Regions from separate parts of the Bombilactobacillus sp. ESL1097 genome, predicted to be linked through region 2. Evidence: riboswitches for the same ligand, from Rfam matches in the RefSeq annotation. Region 2 holds a riboswitch; the other holds the start of a gene.
What was found. Region 2 has a riboswitch for lysine ahead of lysA (diaminopimelate decarboxylase). Riboswitches for the same ligand answer to the same signal wherever they lie in the genome.
Positions count from the first base shown of each region.

Region 1: it holds a riboswitch for lysine, as region 2 does, so the genes downstream of both, AC3B6D_RS00350 (amino acid permease) here and lysA (diaminopimelate decarboxylase) in region 2, are expected to answer to the same signal.

Region 1 is NZ_JBYLUB010000001.1:75,039-81,544, reverse strand. It holds gene AC3B6D_RS00370 (VOC family protein) at 1-328, opposite strand, end outside; gene AC3B6D_RS00365 (NAD(P)H-binding protein) at 466-1,119, shown strand; gene AC3B6D_RS00360 (cation:proton antiporter) at 1,235-3,205, opposite strand; gene AC3B6D_RS00355 (ECF transporter S component) at 3,329-3,922, opposite strand; lysine riboswitch at 4,203-4,384, shown strand; gene AC3B6D_RS00350 (amino acid permease) at 4,467-5,909, shown strand; gene AC3B6D_RS00345 (biotin transporter BioY) at 6,039-6,506, opposite strand, start outside.
Region 2 is NZ_JBYLUB010000001.1:616,890-623,395, forward strand. It holds gene AC3B6D_RS02980 (APC family permease) at 1-1,185, shown strand, start outside; gene dapF (diaminopimelate epimerase) at 1,273-2,241, opposite strand; gene AC3B6D_RS02990 (aspartate kinase) at 2,253-3,605, opposite strand; lysine riboswitch at 3,777-3,956, shown strand; gene lysA (diaminopimelate decarboxylase) at 4,059-5,378, shown strand; gene dapD (2,3,4,5-tetrahydropyridine-2,6-dicarboxylate N-acetyltransferase) at 5,385-6,086, shown strand; gene AC3B6D_RS03005 (N-acetyldiaminopimelate deacetylase) at 6,092-6,506, shown strand, end outside.

The sequences.
Region 1 (6,506 bases), 540 kb from region 2:
AATTAAAATAACTAATTCCATGTTCCCAAAACGGTAAATGCATCACCTGGTCATCAATAAATTCAAAACCCAATTGGTGCACATAATCATAGGCTGCTTGAATGTCATCGGTATCTAATGCCAGGTGATTAATTGCACCATTCACAGGATTAATCGGTGCTTCATATAATTCAATCAGCAAGTCATTTAGTTGCAAGAAACCGACTTTACTGCCTTGATTGTCTTCTTGATTAATTAACTGAAAACCTAATTTTTCATACAAGTCAACACTCTGGTCAAAATCTTGCGTAGTGATACCAACATGTGAAATACCCTTAAAATAAGCCATTTTGCAATCCTCCAATATTATATTTTTCAACTTGATTATAATCTTTTTCTAAAAAACAGACTGAATTAATCTTGTCTTAGAGTCGACTACAAGGTGTACACTGCCACTAAAATTTGTAATAAAGAAGGTTTTAGCAAATGACTAATATTTTAATTATGGCAGCCAACGGGCAGATTGCGCGGATTGTTGAAGAACGAATTCTGTCCGAACAACAATTTCAAAATATTCATTTGACTTTATTTTTAAGAAACAAACGGCGTCTAGCCCGCTACCAAAATAATTCCCGGGTAACTTTAATCGAAGGCGATTTATTAGATGAGGTGGCAGTAAACCAAGCCATGATAGACCAAGCTTTAGTCTTTGTAGCAGTCGTTGATCACGATTCAAAAAATCGCATCACCCAAAACGTAGTTACTGCTATGAAACAGCAGGGGGTTAACCGGGTACTGTTTGCCAACGTGCTGGGATTATATCACGAAGTTGGCGGTGAATTTGGCCGCTGGAACGCTGAATATATTGGGCGCGGTTTACCATCTGCTAGACATAGTGATCAAATTCTCAAAGAATCTGGTTTAAATTACACAACATTGCGTTTACCTTGGTTAAACGACCGCCCTGAAATCAAGTATCAAATTACAACTCAAGCGCAACCTTATTTAGGTGTTTCAGGCTCACGTCAAAGTATTGCGGACGCAATTTTAAAAATAATTGCCGATCCAAAGCAATATAGTTACGAAAGTATTGGTATCGCTGATCCGGACACTCAAGGTGCAGACCGCCCGGTTTATTAAATTAAGCATCTGCTACTTACTAATTAAAAAAACGGTTCATCACTTGTTTAACTGGCGATGAACCGTTTTTTAATTGTGCTTCAAAATTAGCCGCGATTAGCGGTCAACTTGTTATTTAATTATCAGACATCATATAAACAAATTGGTCTGTGGAAATTTTCTCGTTTAAAGCCGTGACTAGCTCCGGAGCTAACTGATGTTTGCGGAGTTCTTGTTGCACAAATTCATATTCATATTGAAAAGCAATAATAATCAAATCACGTTCTTGGGTTTCATCCGTTTCATTGTTACTGAAGCGCTGATGCCGATAAGCATAATAATGTTGCACTAAATTAACTTCGGCAATATTTTCTGGATCACGTAATTGCTTTAAATATTGACTGACAGCCTGATAACCGACATTCTCCAATTTACGCAACTGCTCCTTATTATAAACCAACGCTTTACGGTCTTTTTTAGACAACTGCACTGCTCGTTTTCTTCTTAACCGCCGAATACGCCAGCGCAAAACCACTAGCTTACACCACATCTTCAACTGAATTAATGGATTGGTAATAATTTTGCGCATTTGCAATATCTGTTGGCGATTGTATTGCCAAACAATCTTAGAATCGATATCTTCATTATTTTGCACAAAGTGATCGATTGCTGTAAATTCAATACTTTCGGTTTTTTCTAATAAATTTCGTACTTGCTTAGGGTTAGCTCGGGCATTATCTAATTTTTGGCTATTCAATAATGTAATGACATGGCTGAGTGCTAGTGGATTTTGGTCATTATTTTCACGTAACTCTTGAATCGCATAGTTGACCAATTTTACTAGCTGGTCAGTAAATTCGTTAATCGTAAATGGACTGACCTTGGCCGGTAAGAGTCGTGGTAACAACAAAGTGGGAACAACTAGACTCAATAAGATAATAATTTCGGCCACAAAAATCAGATCTGTCCGAAAGGGAATCAACTTACCATGTTGCATAATGGGTAACGAAAATGCCATTGCTAAAGTAATTGTGCCGTGAATTCCACTCAAAGCAATGATCAGACTGGTTTTTGCTAAGCTTTGACCTGTATCCGGTAATTTGATCCAGCGCCAGTACACCCATAAAAACCGCAAGGCTAACATCAACAAATACAAACCACTTGCCAATAACAACAATGTGGAAAAATGTAAATTATTATAATCGACGATGGCCAGCAAATTGCGGGGCAAACTAATTCCCAATAAGACAAAGACAAACCCATTTAATAAATTAGATATAATATCCCAAGTTGATGATAAAACCACTTGATTCGATGATGAGGTCAAGCGTAGCTGACGTTTATAAATACCAAATACTACCCCCGCAGCAACGGCGGCTAAAATACCTGACAGATGAAATTCTTCGGCCACTAAATAAACAATAAATGGTGCCAAGACATTAAAGGGAACTGTAATCGCAGTCGCATCAAATAAACGGCGTTGAAAAACAATTTGGATACTAACGAGTACTAATCCTAACAGAATGCCCACAATGACTCCGCCGACAAAAGTCGTCAAAAAAGTCCCAACGCTATGCCAAATACTAAATTTTCCGGTGACAAACGCTGCAAGCGCCAAATTTAAAGCCACTAAGCCCGAGGCATCGTTAAATAACGATTCATTTTCTAAATTCTGCATTAAAGATTCTGGCACTTCAATATCGGCAGTGATGGAAGAAACCGCCACTGCATCGGTAGGCGCCACAATAGCTGTTAAAGCTAAAGCCAAACTTAATGGTAAAGCATCCCACAGCCAGTGAATGAAAAAGCCGCCCACAACAATCGTTAAAATGGCTAGTACAATCGCTAATGACAACACATTACGAAAATTACTTTTTAAACTATGAAAGTCTGTATTCTGACCATCATTAAACATGAGTGGCGCAATAATAATCAAAAAGAAAATTCCAGGTTTTAAATTAAAATGTGTAAATTCCGGTAGCCAAGACAAAGCAAAACCCGTGGCAATTTGATAAAAAGCTAACGGAATTTTTGGATAAAGTGAATAAATGATATTAGCTGCAATAGTTGCACTAATTAACAACAAGCATGTAAAAAATAATGACACAAATTTCCCCCTTATTGTTGAATAGGCAGCTGTGAGTTAATTATTGGTTGACTGAAGAAAATGGGAACAATAATCTTATTAGCAATACATTAATTGTTCTTTATAACCCCGATACTTGCTAGATTAACGCTCCAAAAACTTATTAGCTTTAAAAATAGCTAAGGAAATAATCGGTACAATGATCACCGCCGCCAATAATTCTGGCACCCCATTACTGCCAACGACTCCCATGATTGCCCAATTTAATCCTTTAACCGGCACTTTATAAGATGCCGCCATCGCTGAAGCATAAAGAATCCGCATTAAACCTAAAACTAATAATGTATTGGTTAATGCTCCAATAGCAGCGGCGACCACCATTGCTGGCGTTTTACTTTTCAGCTTATTAGATAACCAGCGGTAAACCCAACCAGCAAAGTAGCCAACTAAAATCCGTGGCAAGACCGAGATCACCGGATTGGTAAACACAATCGTGTCCAAAATACTAGACGGCGCTGCATAAGCACGTATTAATGAACCTAATCCCCAAATAAAACCAATCAAAGCTCCATCGTTGGGGCCTAACACAATTGCTGCCACAATAACTGTGATATGAATAATTGTAACATTAAGTACCCCTAAAGGAATATAACCTAAAAATGGCGTCATTGATTGAATCAAAATAATGGCAATCAAAATCGCCCGAATGGCAATTTTATAAGCTTTACTTTTACGCAATGTTTTCTCCCTACCCCAATCATCAAAATCAATTCTTGGTTACTAGATTAAAATCAATAATAAGTATACCATTTTTCAAAAAACTAGCTAGACTTGCGAGCAATTAAAGCTTAGCAGCTGCCAAAACTATACCAATTGTTAAATTAGCCGGTTAAAGCTTATTTAAATGAGTTCTTTTTAACCGAACCATTTTGGATTAATTGACTTTTCACCAATTACCACTACTTGCTTTAAGTTGGCTTGACTTTCCAACAATTTGCGCTAAAATTATAAAGCAAACAATCAAAGAAGAGGTTGCTAAATTTAAGAGTAACGTTCAGCCGATTATGAAGAATCTAAGCCTGAACGTGAAAGGACTTTTAGCCGAAATGGTGTTTAACTTCATTTATTCACTGTTGGGTTCAGATTGAATAAGTCTGAGACTGTCGCAATTAATAACAATTGCGGGGCGCTATCTACGATTTTATACTAGTAGCCTCTTTACGATTTTCGTAAAGAGGCTTTAATCGTTTTTAGAGTCCTTCTCACTTAGGAGGATTTTTTTATGGCAGAAAAAGGTTCACAAGATCACGTACAACGTAATCTTAAAAACCGCCATGTTTCCATGATCGCTTTAGGCGGTTGTATTGGAACTGGTTTATTCATGACCTCAGGTTCGACAATTTCTAAAGCTGGCCCGGGGGGCGGCTTAATCGCCTATCTGGCCATGGGGATCATGGTTTACTTTTTAATGACTAGTTTAGGTGAATTAGCCACTCATTTGCCCGTTTCGGGTTCTTTTGCTACCTATAATGCTAAATATGTTGACCCCGCACTAGGCTTTGCGATGGGGTGGAATTACTGGTTCAACTGGGCTATTACTGTTGCGATTGATATCTCGACAGCTGCCTTATTGATTCAATACTGGTTGCCCCATACTCCCGGTTGGATTTGGAGTTTACTCATTTTAGTCGTGATCTTTTTGATTAATGCTTTAACCGTTTCTACCTTCGGTGAAACCGAATATTGGTTATCTTTAATTAAAGTGGTGACGGTTATCGTCTTCTTAATCATTGGCTTTGCCATGATTTTAGGAATTATGTATCATCCGGCTGCTGGTTTAAAGAACTTCACTTATAAAAAGGCCCCCTTTGTTGGCGGCTTTCCAGCCATCTTAAACGTCTTCTTAATTGCCGGCTTTTCCTTCCAAGGAACCGAATTAGTTGGTGTAACCGCGGGGGAATCAGAAGATCCAGAACATGCAGTACCGAAGGCCATTAAAGAAGTCTTTTGGCGGATTTTATTATTTTACATTTTATCTATCTTTGTGATTGCTGCTTTAATTCCTTACACCAGCAAGAATTTATTGAGTGCGGCTAATGGTAATATTGCTGTTTCGCCATTTACCCTAGTCTTTAAACGTGCTGGACTAGCTTTTGCCGCCAGCTTAATGAATGCCATTGTTTTAACAGCCGTACTTTCCTCAGCTAATTCTGGTGCTTATGCTTCGACAAGAATGTTATATGCCTTAGCACACGAAAATTACGCTCCTAAAGCGTTTGGTAAAACAACCAAACATGGTATTCCTTTACTGGCTTTAAGCGCTACTATGTTAATTTCTTTATTAACTTTCGCAACCAGCATCTTTGGGCAAAAGATTTATATGTGGTTAGTGGCCGCTTCTGGCTTAACCGGCTTCATCGCTTGGGTTGGCATTGCCTTAAGTCATTATCGTTTCCGGAGAGCCTTTGTGCTACAAGGTCATGATTTAAGTGAACTCAAATACCACGCTAAGTTATTTCCTTTAGGACCAATTATTGCTTTAATTTTGTGTATCCTAGTCATCGGTGGACAAAATATTGATGCCTTTGTACATTGGGATTGGCAGCAAATTGGAATTACTTATATTGGCATTCCATTAGTTCTAATCTTATATTTTGGTTACAAATGGAAACACCACACTAAGATTATCCCGCTAGAAGAGATTGACGTTTCAAGTGAAAAATAATTATTACTAATAATAATTTAAGAGACTGGCCATGACAGCTTACTGATGACATTCTTGACAATTCGATCAGTAACTCGTTGCTAAAGACCAGTCTCTTTTTGTTAACAAATTAATTACTAGATTTTTCCGTTAATGCAACAATGGCCGTAATCTACGGGCACAAAAAACTGCTACGATCGCTTTTAGTGTATCTCCTGGAATAAACGCCAAACTCGAAACTACTGCTTTACTCCAGGCTAAATGACTTTGAATTGCTAACCAGCTAGCGCCAACTAAATTAACGCCAACAACGCCCAGCAACCAGACCACCAAAAATTCCGTCCACCATTTGGTAGAAAATAACGTGCGCTTTAAAGTACTGCCGACCAGTAATGGCACAAAAAACCAAGCCACTAAGTAACCCCCCGTTGGTCCAATGAAACTAATTATTCCACCACGTCCGCCTGATAAAAAAGGAAAACCTAGCGCCACTAATAATAAGAATAATCCTACGGCCGCTGTCCCTGCTTTAGGGCCTAACAACTCCCCTGCCAGCATCACGCCTAAATTTTGCAATACAATAGTCACCGGAATAAAACCCAATGGAATTCCCGGAAA
Region 2 (6,506 bases):
GCCATGCCCTTTGCGGGTTCCGCTTATTCGTGGATTAATGTGATTTTTGGTGAATTTTTTGGTTGGGTTGCCGGTTGGGCATTATTAGCAGAGTATTTCATTGCGGTGGCCTTTGTTGGTTCTGGTCTTTCGGCTAATTTTCGGGGATTGATTGAACCTTTAGGTTTGCAATTGCCCCAATTTTTGGCGAATCCGATTGGAACTTCAGGTGGCGGCATCGACTTAATTGCTGCTGTGGTAATTATTGCGGTTGCTCTTTTGTTATCGTTAGGTGCATCTCAAGCTTCTAGAGTAGAAAATGTGTTAGTCGTGTGCAAGGTTTTAGCAATCTTGTTATTTATTGTCGTTGGTTTAACTGCAATTCATCCGCACAATTATGTACCATTTATTCCTAAGTATCACTTAAACCCTGATGGTAGTGCCTTTGGTGGTTGGCGTGGTATTTATGCTGGTGTTTCGATGATCTTCTTAGCTTATATTGGTTTTGATTCAATTGCAGCTAATTCGGCCGAAGCTAAGGATCCACAAAAAACTATGCCGCGGGGCATTTTAGGCTCGTTATTAATTGCTGTGTTTTTGTTTGTTTGTGTTTCGTTAGTTTTGGTGGGAATGTTTAAGTATACTGCATATGCTAATAATGCTGAACCAGTTGGTTGGGCATTACGGCATAGCGGTCATAGTTTAGTGGCAGCTATTGTGCAAGCCGTAGCGGTTATTGGTATGTTTACCGCTTTAATTGGAATGATGATGGCTGGATCACGGTTATTGTATTCTTTTGGCCGTGATGGTTTGTTACCTAAGTGGATTGGTCATTTGGATCAAAAAAATCGGCCTAATCATGCTGTTTTAATCTTGACGATTGTTGATGTAATCGTGGGCGCTATTTTCCCATTTGGTATTTTGTCACAATTAGTTTCGGCCGGAACTTTAATTGCATTTATGTTTGTTACTTTAGGAATTTACGGCTTACGGAAGCGTGAAGGCAAAGATTTGCCGGAACCTGGATTTAAGATGCCCTTTTACCCAGTTATGCCATTACTAGGATTTTTAGGTTCACTCTTAGTCTTTTGGGGCTTGAGTAAAGAAGCTAAGTGGTATGCTTTAGGTTGGTTTATCATTGGCTTAATTGTTTATTTCTGTTATGGTATTCGGCATTCGTATTTGAATCAAAAAGCCAAATCTTAAAAAATCAATTATTTTAAACTAAAACAAAAATGAGGCTGGAATAACAAGAGCGTAATCTTATTGTTCTAGCCTCATTTTATTATTATTTTAAAGTTTTAGCTGTTGAGTCCAATTACGGTATGCAATGGCTTCACTGTCAGTTTGCAAACTAATCTTGTCCATAGCTTGGGGCTGATGTAACCAAGCTTCTGACAACTGCGTTTGGCCCATGATGGTCGCATTACCAATTAATTCCATCCAGTATTGAGCGGCTTGGTGATGAACTTTGGTTTGAACCATACCGCCCGGATTGTAAACTTGAAGTAGTTGTTCTAACTGGGCTTTTTGCGGATAATTTAAGACTAAAGCTAAGCTGGCCGCAGACATTGCGGTCCCACACGCGTTGGTTAAACCGACACCGCGTTCAAAAGTTTGCACAAAAATTGTTTGCGCTCCTAAAATTTTAACAAAGCTTAGATTAACTCCGTCAGGTAATTCAGGATTGTGGTCATTTAATTGTTGACCGAGCTGTTGCAAACGAGTTGTATCAATTTCTGGTACAAAAGTAATCAAGTGCGGATTGGGAACAGCTAAAGCGGTAAATTTTAAGTCAGGATCAATCGTGGGAATAACCTGATTGATGACCGGCTCTGTTGGAGTAGTTAAACCGACAGTCTGTGGTTTAAAACTTACGGGGGAGATTTCCACACCAAAGGCCGGTACGTTAGGTGCCAAATTGGGATAACGTTTAACGTGTAAACTTTTTTGTGAAGTTTCCACAGTGAAATCATCTTGCTGAAATTTATCTGCTAAATAGCGGGCCACTGTTCGTAAACCATTGCCGCACATTAAAGCTGTTGAACCGTCCGCATTAAAAATTTGCATTTGACCTAAGGCTGTTGGCTCAGTTGCTTGGTCCACGACAAGCAAACCGTCAACCGGCTGCAAAGCGGGAATCTGGGTTAAAGTTTGGACTAATAATTGTAATTCTTGAGTAGTTAATGGTTGTTGTAAAAGGGTTTGGTCCAGCAATAAGAATTGATTGAGTGAACCATGAACTTTGAGTAATTGCACCATATTAAAGTCTCCTATTCGAAAAAACTATGATAAATGGCCCGCACGGCCTTATCAGCGTCTGATTGTTTGGTACCGATCATAATGGAAATACGGGAAGCCCCCTGATTAATCATGTGTAAACCAATATGGGCGTGTGCTAACGGATCAATAATCTTTTTTAAGACCCCAATTTTTTGGCGGAAACCTTCGCCAACAATCATTGTAATGGCGTAATCATCGATCCATTCTAATTGATCGGGATGAAGCGTGTCTTGAATTTCTTGACACATTTGTTTGGCGATTTGAGGTGTAAATTGGCGTTGATCAAAGATGATTGTAACATCATCAATTCCAGAAGGCATATGTTCGTAAGAGATATGATATTTATAAAAAATTTGTAGTAATTTGAGTGTGAAGCCCACTTCTTTGTTGAGTAAATAACGGTGCAAATAGAGAGCCACAAAATGGTTGGACGTGGCCACCCCCGTCATTAATTGTTGAGGGTGAAAGTCTTTTTCAGGTACAATTAAAGTTCCTGGTAAATCGGGATGATTAGTATTTTTGACATTAATCGGAATTTGGGCTTGAATGGCCGGAATGAGCGCTTCATCATGAAAAACAGAAAAACCAGCATAGGATAATTCACGTAATTCCCGGTAAGTCATAGTTTTGATAGCTTGAGGATGCTCAACGATTTGGGGATTAGCCGCATAGATAGCGTCAACATCTGTGAAATTTTCATAAAGATCAGCTTGAAATCCCTTAGCTAAAATGGCCCCAGTAATATCAGAACCGCCGCGGGAAAAGGTCGCAATTTGTTGCTTTTCCGTGAGGCCATAAAAACCGGGCACAATATAATATTGGTGTTGGAGCTTAATTTTTTTGAGGTTAAGATAAGTTTGCGGTAAAACTTCAGCATCATGAGGTTGATCACTAACTAATAAACCGAGATCTTGCGGTGATATGTATTGGGCATCAAGATTTTGATGTTGCAAGATCAGGGCTAATAATTGGGCGGTTAACTTTTCACCATGGGCTTTAAACGCGGCGGTTAAATAATCATTATTGGCGAAAGTGGTAGTGGGTAAAATGTCTAATTGGTGCTTTAAGTCAGCAATTTGCAGACTCGATAAACCAAAAGTTTGGGCAATTTCGACGTAACGTTGCCAAATTTCGGTCACAATGGGGGTAAAATCCTGATGGTTAATAACTAATTGACTGTATTTGATTAGCAAATCGGTTACTTTGGTATCTTGGGAAAATCTTTTACCGGGAGCGGAAGTAACGATAATGCGGCGCTGAGGATCAGCTCGAATAATGGCAATAATTTTTTGAAATTGTGAACCAGTGGCTAGCGAACTACCACCAAATTTAATAACTTTCATAACTAACGAATTCCTCTCTGCTTGATCAATTATTACCCAATTATTAAAATTATTAGGGGATTAATTTGCATTCTAACATTTATTTTTTAATCTGCAACTACTTATTTTTTAACTATCTGCCGAAATAAATTAAAATAGCTTGACAAATATTTTAATTAATTATAATATTTTACATATCGAAGAGGTCGCAATCAACAAGAGTAACTATAGGAGCTGGTCAGCTGAGAATATAGTGAAAGGGGCGATTGCCGAAGGATTAAGTCCAAAGGCCGGGGCTTAAATTCTGGGACATAATTGAATAAATTATGGACTGTCGTAGAAAAATATCTCTACGGAGCGCTTACGACAAACTAATGCCATAATTTTAGCAATGAATGATGGGTTCTTTTGTTCGAAAGCGAGCAAAAGGACCTTTTTTATTATTAATTTTTATTTTTACTGGAGGTCGCAATCATGCAGTCAGCAATGGCATTAAACGCGCAAGGACATTTGACAATCGGGGGCTGCGATGCCCTGGATTTAGCACATAAATATCAAACACCATTGGTTGTGTATGATGTCGCCCAAATTCGGCAACAAGTTCATCAATTTAAGCAAGCTTTTCAACAAGCCGGCGTTAACGCCACGATTAGTTATGCCAGCAAAGCTTTTGCTGTGAAAGCTATTTATCAAGTGATGCAACAAGAACAAGTACATGTTGATGTAGTTTCTTTAGGAGAAATGATGACGGCATTACAAGCCGGATTTCCCGCCGCGCAGATTAGTTTTCATGGTAATAATAAATCATTATCAGAATTAAATTACGCCGTGCAAAATCAGATTGGAGTCATCATTGTTGACAATTTTGATGAATTAAACATGTTGACACAATTGCTACACGAAAGTTATCCTCAGCGAAAAGTGGCGATTATGCTACGCATTACGCCTGGTATTTCAGCACATACCCATGAATATGATCAAACTGGGCAAATTGACAGCAAGTTTGGCTTTGATGTGCAATCACAGCAAGCACAAGCTGCCTTACAACAGGCTTTGGCAGAACCACAATTACAAGTTATTGGTTTACATGCCCATATCGGTTCCCAAATCATGGCTGTTGAAGGTTTTGAATTGTTAGTTAAAAAGTTATGTCAGTTAGTCGCCAGTTGGTACCAAAAATTTCAATTTGTACCACAAGTCTTAAATCTTGGCGGCGGCTTTGGTATTCAGTATGTTGCAAGTGACGAGGATTTGGCTCCTAAGCAATTTGTTCAAGCCATTGTTCAAACATTACAACAAGCTTGGCCATTAGCTTCACAACCTTTACCAGAAATTTGGATTGAACCGGGACGTTCTTTAGTCGGGGCCGCCGGAGTCAGTCTTTATTCAATTGGAACCCATAAAAAAGTGGCTGGGATTTGTAATTTTGTCACGGTAGATGGGGGCATGGGTGATAATATTCGCCCCGCTTTATACCAAGCGGATTATACTGCTGTGTTAGCGAAAGCACCACAAGCTAAAACGACGCAAACGGTAACTATTGCAGGACGTTATTGTGAATCTGGTGATATCTTAGTTAAGAATCAACCTTTACCGCCAACGCAGCCGGGCGATATTTTAGCAATCTTGGATACGGGTGCTTATGGTTATTCAATGGCTTCCAACTATAACCGCGTAGCACGTCCGGCAGTGGTTTTTGCCGAACGTGGGCATAGCCAAGTAGTTGTCAAACGAGAAACACCGATGGATTTACTTCGTTTAGATCAAGATTATCAAGTAACTGGAGAAGAGTGATTTGTGATGAATACACAAGAAATTATTAATTTTATTAGTCAAGCACCCAAGAAAACGCCGGTGCAAGTAGTAATTAAGGGCGATTTATCTAAGTTACAAGCGATAGCTGGGGTTGAAAGTTTTGTTGGCGAGCAAGTCGGAGTTATTTATGGCGATTATGCTCAGGTGCAAGAATTTTTACAAGTTAACCAAAGCGTCATTACAGCTCAACATTTAACAGTAACAGCGCGTAACTCAGCGGTGCCTTTGTTAGATATTCAGAATGTTAATGCGCGGATTGAACCTGGAGCTTTGATTCGTGATCACGTACAAATTGGTGATCAGGCCGTGGTGATGATGGGTGCCGTGATCAATATTGGTGCTCAAATTGGTGCCGAAACCATGATTGATATGGGCACAGTCATCGGTGGGCGCGCTCAGATTGGTCAACGGGTTCATGTCGGAGCTAACGCCGTGATTGCTGGTGTGATTGAACCGGCTTCTGCCCAGCCCGTTGTTATCGGTGATGATGTTTTAATTGGTGCTAATGCTGTAGTTTTAGAGGGGGTGAAAATTGGATCGCATGCAGTTGTAGCAGCCGGAGCAATAGTGACCCAGGATGTGGCTGCCAATAGTGTTGTGGCGGGGGTACCGGCGAAAGTGATTAAACAAGTTGATACTCAAACACAGCAAAAAACCGGTTTAGAATCTGACTTACGAAAGTTGTGAAATTAATGCTATTAAATGAAGATTTAATTCAAATTCGGCGCCACTTGCACCAAATCCCCGAACTAGCTTTAAAAGAAACGCAAACGTCTGCCTACTTAAGACAAATTATTGCGCAATTACCACAGCAATATCTAACAGTACAAACGATTAGTCAATTATCAACGGCCATTTTGGTTCATGTTCAAGGTACGGATCCGAAAAGAACTTTGGGTTATCGGGCAGATATGGATGGCTTACCATTGACCGAAGCAACTAACTTAAGCTATCAATCTAAGCATGCTGGTGTCATGCATGCTTGTGGGCATGATTTTCATTTAACGATTGCTTTGGGGATTTTAGCATATTTTGCGGAGCATCAACCACAAGATAATTTAGTATTCTTCTTTCAACCAGCGGAAGAAAGTGATAGTGGTGCAGTTA